Linked DNA regions of Lichenihabitans psoromatis. The protein of the gene in region 1 interacts with the protein of each later gene in a pairwise test. Links are inferred from orthologs where the notes say so. Each region holds a gene or a part of one and is shown on either strand. Other genes may lie near its edges.

The links. Proteins that work in one complex are often made in the same cells at the same time.
Region 2: the proteins of ftsZ (region 1) and rlmN interact in binary tests that used the Escherichia coli proteins (3 or more experiments, as listed by UniProt). The link is inferred for Lichenihabitans psoromatis from one-to-one orthologs.

The regions. Positions count from the first base shown.
Region 1 is NZ_CP036515.1:2,961,080-2,965,844, forward strand. The notes cover bases 1,053-4,013. They hold ftsZ (cell division protein FtsZ), read right to left. Parts: upstream 3,438-4,013; coding sequence 1,668-3,437; downstream 1,053-1,667. Other genes in these bases: lpxC (UDP-3-O-acyl-N-acetylglucosamine deacetylase), read right to left, coding at 1,053-1,301; ftsA (cell division protein FtsA), read right to left, coding at 3,543-4,013. In the rest of the region: EY713_RS13710 (outer membrane protein assembly factor BamD), read right to left, coding at 1-83; more of lpxC, read right to left, coding at 360-1,052; more of ftsA, read right to left, coding at 4,014-4,765. UniProt on the Escherichia coli protein: Essential cell division protein that forms a contractile ring structure (Z ring) at the future cell division site. The regulation of the ring assembly controls the timing and the location of cell division.
Region 2 is NZ_CP036515.1:1,315,070-1,318,765, forward strand. What follows is about bases 1-2,794. They hold rlmN (dual-specificity RNA methyltransferase RlmN), read right to left. Parts: upstream 2,125-2,794; coding sequence 877-2,124; downstream 1-876. Other genes in these bases: EY713_RS06115 (hypothetical protein), read right to left, coding at 361-849; EY713_RS06125 (peroxiredoxin), read right to left, coding at 2,160-2,651; EY713_RS06130 (protein-disulfide reductase DsbD domain-containing protein), read right to left, coding at 2,663-2,794. Also shown: more of EY713_RS06130, read right to left, coding at 2,795-3,526; EY713_RS06135 (YqgE/AlgH family protein), read left to right, coding at 3,591-3,696.

The sequences.
Region 1 (4,765 bases):
TCGAGGCTCGAGCAGCCGGCGAGCGGCATGGCCACGGCGATGATGGCCACCATCGAGACCTTTGCGACCGTTGACGTCGACATCAGTGTCGCGCGCGGTGCGGAACCGGACTGGGCGAGAAGTGAAGACCGGTAACGGGCGTGCATCATGCAGGACAACTCGGTTGTTCAGGCCGCCAAGACTACCACCCGTTTGTGACGGACCAGCTTCGGCTTGCGATCACTATAGGGGTGATTATGGCCTATCCTGGCCAGAAACGGCAAGAACCAATCGGTTCCGACCTTGGCGGCGCTTTTTTAGGGAGAGGCGCAAAGATGCAACAGAGCTTCGAGACCGAAGCGAACGAGACCGAAACGGCTTCAGTTCATCTCGGCGAAAGCCGGCATCGCCGGCATCGCGAAATCTGGGTAGAAGCTCTTGGTCCGAACCGGAGCTTCGATCATCTCGAAGGATGAGCGGTCGGCGAACATGGCCTTCAGGACAAGAAAGTTCATTTTGTGGCCGGGGCAGAATGCCCGGTAGGTGCCGATGATCGGTGCGCCGGCGAGAGCCAGATCGCCCACCGCATCGAGCGTCTTGTGCGACACGAACTCGTCGCTGCTTCGGAGGCCTTCCGGATTCAGAACGCGGTCACCATCCACCGCAATGGAATTTTCGAGCGAGGAGCCGAGTGCGAAACCCATTTTCCAGAGCCGTTCGACATCGCTGATCGATCCGAAGGTGCGGGCCCGGGAAATCTCGGCGCGAAAGCTCGCGGGGGTCAGCATCATCGACTTTTGCTGACGACCAATCACGCCGCAGGCATAATCGATCTCGACATCAAGGCGGAAGCCATCGTCCGACGGGCTCAGCTCCGAGAAAGAGCGACCTTGCTCGACGCGGATCGGCTTGAGAATCTTGATGTAACGGCGCGGCGCCGTCAGGGTCTTGATGCCGGCCCGGTCGATGGCGGCCACGAATGCGGCGGATGATCCATCCATGATCGGAACTTCCGGCCCGTCGATCTCGATCTGGACGTTGTCGACGCCGAGGCCGGAGAGGGCTGCGAGAAGATGTTCGATGGTCGCCACGGTTCCGCGCGAGGGGTCACCGATGACAGTGCAGAGTTCCGTGGTCGATACCTTGGACCATTTCGCTTCGATACGGCGTTGGCCGCCTTCTGGAAGGCCGGTTCGGATGAAGACGATACCTGAATTTGCGGAAGCGGGATGAAGGATAAGGCTCACCGGAGCATTGGAATGAACGCCAGCACCCACGAGGGCGGTGCTCTTCCTAAGGGTGGTCTGCTTACCCAGTTTCATTCTTATCCTGCTCCAGATCTCCCGGTTGGTCGGCAAACATGCCCCGCACCGGAAGTGTCTTGGCCCGAAGGCCTTATTTGCAGCCGACCGTTGCCACGGTTCTTCCCCAGAAACTCCGCAATCTCGACCGCTAAGAAGCGATCATCTGGCTGCGGGGAGCGGTTCGATTCATGTCGCCGCGTCTCGTTGAAGCCAAACTACGCGGATGCCTTTGGTTAGCCAAATCACGCTTTTTTACGTGATGTAACACAATACAAGGCGATGCTTTTTGATCGTGTTAACCGTTCGATTACAGGAGCTTATAAGCCTAAGCGCACTCCGAGAAGACGGAATGCGCTTAGATTTGTTGCAGCTTTTAGCGACGAATTAGTTCGATTGCCGCCGCAGGAAAGCCGGAATTTCGAGTTGGTCGTCCTCATTCGGGCGAGCGTGGGGCAGCGGACGGCCATGCTGATCGGCCGGGACATGGGCGTTGCGAGCCGGCGCGGCGGGGACGGGCCTTTTGCCATATTCTGCATGCACAGAGCCGGGCTGCTGAGCGCGCGGTTGAGCATAGGCCTGCTGCTGCGGAGCAGGCTGGCCATAATGCGGAGCCGGCATGTTGGCTTGGGCGCGGGGCGCCGGCGCCGTCGGGCGGGCGGGAGGCGCTGCTTCCTCGCCACGGCTCATGCCGAAGGAAGCGAGGCGCTCGAGCAGACTGCGACGCTTCGTGTCGGCTTGAACGGCTTCGGCCTGCGGGTCGTTCCGCTGGGCCCGGATCTGGTTCTGCACCGGCATTGGCAGATCTTCCACCTGCGGCATCCGCTGGGCGCGCTGCACCTGTTGGGGGGCCGGCGGAATATACGGGCCATTGTCGACATGCTCGGCGCGTGGCTGCTCCTGATGCATCGGCACCTGGGGCTGGAACACGCTTGCCTTAGATTGGATCGGCATCAACTCGACATCGTTCGACATCGCGGCGGGGGCGGGCTGGGCGTAGTGGATGGGAGCCGGCGCGGGCTGAGCGAGTTGGGCTTGCTGCGGCGCCTGGTCATAGGCTTGAGCGTGCTCGGGGGCAGCGAGCGAACGAACCGCGCTGGTTTCGACGGGGCGCGCGATGGTTTGCTGACGCAGGCGCTGAGTGGCCTCGGCGATGCGGGTTTCGCTGGCGATGAGCTCCTTGGATCCGACCGGCTGGTCGATGCCGGTCGCAACCACCGAGACGCGGACGATGCCATCGAGGTTCGAGTCGAAGGTCGCGCCGAGGATGATGTTGGCGTCGTCGTCGACTTCCTGACGGATGCGGCTGGCGGCTTCATCCACCTCGTAGAGCGTCAGGTCGTTGCCGCCCGTGATCGAGATCAGCAGGCCGCGCGCACCCTTCATCGAGACTTCGTCGAGAAGCGGATTGGCGATGGCGGCTTCGGCCGCCATAATGGCGCGCTTGTCGCCAGAGGCTTCGCCGGTTCCCATCATGGCTTTGCCCATTTCGCGCATGATGGCGCGCACGTCGGCGAAGTCGAGGTTGATGAGACCTTCCTTGACCATCAGGTCGGTGATGCAGGCGACGCCCGAATAGAGCACCTGATCGGCCATGGAAAACGCATCCGCGAACGTGGTTTTCTCATTGGCGACGCGGAACAGGTTCTGGTTGGGGATGCAGATCAGCGTATCGACCGCTTTCTGCAGTTCGGTTATTCCGGCATCGGCGACGCGCATGCGGCGCTGGCCTTCGAACTGGAACGGCTTGGTGACGACACCGACCGTCAGGATACCCATGTCGCGCGCCGTGCGAGCGATGACCGGGGCCGCTCCGGTGCCGGTGCCGCCACCCATGCCGGCCGTGACGAACACCATATGGGCGCCGGCGAGATGATCGCGGATCTCCTCGATGGCTTCTTCCGCGGCGGCGCGGCCGACTTCGGGCTGCGAGCCAGCGCCGAGGCCTTCGGTCACCTGCAGGCCCATCTGAATGATGCGCTCGGCTTTCGAACTCGTCAGCGCCTGCGCGTCGGTGTTGGCCACGATGAAGTCGACGCCGATCAGGCCGGACACGATCATGTTGTTGACCGCGTTACCGCCGGCTCCGCCGATGCCGCACACCATGATGCGGGGCTTCAGTTCCCGGAGTTCCGGTCCTTTGAGATTGATCGTCATCGCTTGTGGCCTCTCGATTGCTTGGGGCGCTTGCGCGTGGGTCCCCTGGATATCCAACATCTCGGTGCGATCACGCGGAGCCGCCGTCCCGCGTTTTCGCAATTCTTAGAAACTGTCTTTCAACCACCGCCCGACGCGTGACATGTAGCCGTCCGTCCCAGTGGCTTGCATCGGTGCCTGCCCTCGGGGTTCGAAATGCTCAATGCCAGCGAATTGCGGATAGATCAGCAAACCGACAGCCGCCGCGAATGCTGGATTCTTTGCTGATTCGGGCAATCCTTGAATACCCAAAGGGCGCCCGATTCTCACTTGTGGCGAAATAATCCGACGTGCGGCTTCTGCGACACCCGTCAATTGGCAAGCGCCCCCCGTCAAAACGAGCCGACGGCCCGCATGGGCTGCGAAACCGGCGTCTTTCAGACGATCGCGGACGAGTTCCAGGATCTCCTCGACGCGCGGCCGGATGATCCGCACGAGATGCGACTTCGGCAGATGAGTCGGCTGATCCGGGTCGTCGCCCACATGCGCGACCGCGAAGGTTTCGCGTTCGTCGGAGGCCGACGAGATCGCGGTGCCATACAGCGTCTTCAAGCGTTCGGCATCGGTCAGCCGGGTCGTCAGGCCGCGCGCGATATCCATCGTGACGTGGTTGCCGCCCACCGCGATGGCATCGACATGGGCGAGGTTGCCGCCCGCGAACACGCCCGTCGATGTGGTGCCGCCGCCCATGTCGATAAGCGCGACGCCGAGTTCGGCCTCGTCGTCGACCAAGGCCGACAGGCCGGCCGCATAGGGGGTCGCGACCAGGGCCTCGATCGTCAGGTGGCAGCGCTCGATCGCCAGCATGAGATTGCGGGCCGCGGCCGCATCGCAACCGATCACATGCATCTCGGCGCCGAGTTCGTCGCCCATCATGCCTTTGGGATCGCGGATGCCGCGCGTTTCATCGAGCGAGAAGCCGTTCGGCAGCGAATGCAACACCGCCCGGCCTTGCCGCGCTGTCGTCGTGCTGGCTTCGAGCACGCGATGAACATCGTAATCGGAGACCGCCTTGCCGCCGATCGTGACCTTGGCGCTGTAATGTTGCGACGACAGGCGGCCACCCGTCGTCGTGACGATGACGCTGCTGACCTCGACGCCGGCCATCCGCTCGGCCGCGTCGACCGCGAGCCGAATGGCGCTTTCGGCTTCGTCCATATCGATCACCGCGCCACCCTTGATGCCGCGCGAGCGCTGATGGCCGATGCCGAGGATACGGCACCGATGTGTGCGTCCGCGCAGCATGTCGGAGGGCTCCGCCGGCACGAGCTTGGCGATCAGGCAAGCGA
Region 2 (3,696 bases), 1.6 Mb from region 1 along the record:
GTGAAATTGCAGCATGTCCGACGTGTCTGCCGCCAACACGATTGAACCCGGGACTTACGCTTCATCGAAGGGTCGTCCGCGTCCAAACATCACCAGCGACCGTTCCTTGATGTCAGTCCAATCATCAAGAAGAAGCGGCAGCCATATTCGCCAAATGTCGCTCACAACTCTTAAATGTTGCCTCACTAGGAGGTCCAACCATCGTAAAGAGAGAGGAAGCGGTGTATGTCGCTCAGCGTCGAGGATCCGCAGACCCTCTATAACCCCGATTTCAAGCTGCAAATTAATGACTTCGATTCGAAACGCAACCCCCATCCAGCAAATTTGATGGTTTGATGCACGAGTTTAGGGCGATGAGCGTCAGCCGGGTTCGGCAGCGGACCGGCCCGCCAGCAACCAATAAAGCGCTCCACCTACCGTCCCGCTGAGAAACGCGGCCAGAAGAAAACGGCTCTCGAGGAGAAGCGCAGCCTCGCTGGACGCAACTGGATCGACCTGCAGGATGACGCGAAGGAGCGCCGGTCCCGCGGCCGCGATCCCTCCCGCAACAGCGGCGTAGAGCGTCAATGATCGGCTTCCTGTCACCTCGCCCACCACAGCCGCAACGACGATGGGGCCGAAGCCCATCACAGCCGCGCCGGCCCAGGCAAAGCCGATCATGGCCGTGAACACCTCGCCCGCATTCCCATTCGACATGGCCGTGACGATGCTCAGGAGGCTCACAATGGCGATGCTGGAGGCAGGTGGAAGCGTGAGGGTCTCGTAGAGCAGTGCCCCGCCCAGCGCCGCCAACACGCCAGTGCCTGCCACGATTACCCCGACGCAGACCATCAGGGTTCGGCGCATCACGACGGTGCTGCAGGTCGATGCGCCGGGCTAATCCGCATCCACCGCAGGATCCGCTGTCCCGTCGAGCATGAGCCTCGCCCGCGCCCGGAGCTTCTCGGTCTCGCTCTTGAGCTGTCCGCAGGCCGCCAGGATATCGCGTCCGCGCGGCGTGCGAACCGGGCTCGCATAGCCCGCATTGAAAACGATGTCCGAGAAGGTCTCGATGGTCGACCAGTCCGAACATTCGTAGCGGGTGCCGGGCCAGGGGTTGAAGGGGATCAAATTGATCTTGGCCGGAATGCCCTTCAGCAGCCGAACCAACTCCCGCGCGTCCCGGGGCGAATCGTTGACGCCTTTCAACATGACGTATTCGAACGTTATCCGTCGGGCATTCGAGGCGCCGGGATAGGTCCGGCATGCTTCGAGCAGCATCTCGATTGGATATTTCTTGTTCAGCGGGACGAGTTCGTTGCGAAGGTCATCGCGAACCGCATGTAGCGAGATCGCCAGCATCGTGCCGACATCGTTGCCCAACGTCTCGATCTGCGGCACCACGCCGGACGTCGACACCGTGATACGCCGCCGCGACAACGACAGCCCATCACCATCGCTCATTGTGGCGACCGCGTCGCGAACCGCGTCGAGATTATACAGCGGTTCGCCCATTCCCATGAAGACGATATTCGACACCGCACGCGTCCCCGGCGGCGGCACAAGCCCGTCTGTCGGCGGCGTAAGGCCGGGGAAATCGCCGAGTCGATCGCGCGCGACGACGAGTTGCGCCACGATCTCACGAGATGTGAGATTGCGGACCAATTTCTGCGTGCCGGTGTGGCAGAAGGTGCATGTCAGCGTGCAGCCAACCTGGCTCGACACACACAAGGTTCCGCGATCGCTTTCCGGGATATACACGACCTCGACCTCGGCCGCCTTCTGCTGCCGTTGCAGGTCCGGCCCTGAGCCAAGATCATCGAGCCTGATCAGCCATTTGCGCGTTCCGTCGATGGACACCTGCTCGCTGACGATCGAGGGTCTCGCGAGCGAATAGGTTTCGGCGAGGCGGGTCCGGAGCGGCTTGGCGACATTGAGCATTCCATCGAAGCTGGTGAGCCCATGTCCATAGATCCACTGCCAGAGTTGCGCCCCGCGCATCCGAAGTTCACGCTCCGGCACGTCGATGGCGCGCAACGCCTCCGCCAACTCGGCGCGTGTCATGCCGAGGAGCGATATTTTTCGGGTTGGTTGCGCCTGCGAGATCAACCGAGGCGCAACCAGGGTGATGGCGGTCTGATCCATCAGCAATTGATCGGTCACCGGGGTTCCTCGTTTCCTTAAGCGCTCAGAGCGGCGAGCAGGGCCTTTGCCGAAGAGGCGTCGGCTCGCGAATTATTTTCTTCCACAGACAGGTGCTTCACCACGCCATCCTCGACCAGCATCGAATAGCGGTTCGAGCGAATCCCCATCCCACGTGCGCTTCCATCGAAATCCATGCCGATCGCCTTAGCGAATGTCGCGGCCCCATCGGCAAGAAATTCCAGCACGCCGGCGCCGCCGCTTGCCTTCGCCCAAGCATCCATGACGAACACGTCATTGACGGCCGTCACCGCAATCGCATCGACACCCTTTGCCTTCAGCGCCTCGGCATTGTCGAGATAGCCAGGAAGGTGGTTCTTGTGACAGGTCGGCGTGAACGCACCCGGCACAGCGAAGAGCACCACCGTCCGTCCCTTGAAGATGTCATCCGTGGTGCGAACCGATACCCCATCCGCGGTCATGACCGTGAACTCGGCCTGCGGCAGGCGATCACCGATTTGAATAGGCATAGGCGGCTCCATTAGGGTCTTGGTCCGGCGGTTCCGACATCCGACGCAACACGGCCCCGCACAGAGGTTTCGATCGCACCCGTCTTGTCGGTCAGCGTCAGTCGGAGGTCGATGGCGCGAATGTCGCTGCCGGTAGGTTGTTGAACGACGGTCAGCGGGAACGATACGGCGTTGCCGCCGGCATCGGATGCCGCACCGGATTGCACATACCACCCCTCTGGCGCTTCAACAAATAGGGACGCTCCGGTCGATGCGCGAGCCACGACGCTCAGCGACTTCAGATCGGCCGGATCGATCGTCACCCTGTCGATGGCCAAGCGATCCGGCGACTGAAGCGGCGTTTCACGTGGAACTTTCGCGAGCGCCTGCTGGACCTGCGCGATGTCGTCCGTCGAGCCGCTGTCCGTCAGGGTGAGATCGAGCATTGCGTGGACCGGCAGACATTGCGTGGCGCAAATGGCGTAGTCGACTGCCAGCTTCAGGGTCGCGGGCATTGCGGGCTCAATGCGTGTGAGGCGCACCGGAAACGTTACCTCGTCCTTGTAGCCGAACACCTCTGAACCAGCCTCGTCGAGTTTCAGGGGGGCAGGATACTCGACCTCGATATGGGCCACATTGGTCGATCCGGCCGTCGAAAATGTGGGAGGCGCTCCGGAATCGCCCGGTGTCCGCCAATAGGTAATGTAGCCGGGGTCGAGCCGGATCTCGAGCCCGAGCATCGACCCGGGCTGACCGGTGACCCGCCCCGCATCGATCAGCCGAACGGCCGAATGATCGCCCTGCACCCAGTCTGCCGACCCATCGGGGGCGGCCGCCCACGATGAAGTGGCCGCACTAGCGAGAAGCAGCGGGACCGCCAATATGAGAGGGGACAAGCGCTTTTTCGCTCGTCCCGAAACCGAGGCTTGTCGCCCTGGGCGTGGCGCGATTAGTCTGAGCATGATGACAAAATCTTCCAAAAACATCGACGACACTCACTTTCTCAGTGGGCATCTGCTGGTCGCTATGCCCGGCATGGCGGACGAGCGGTTCGATCGGGCCGTGA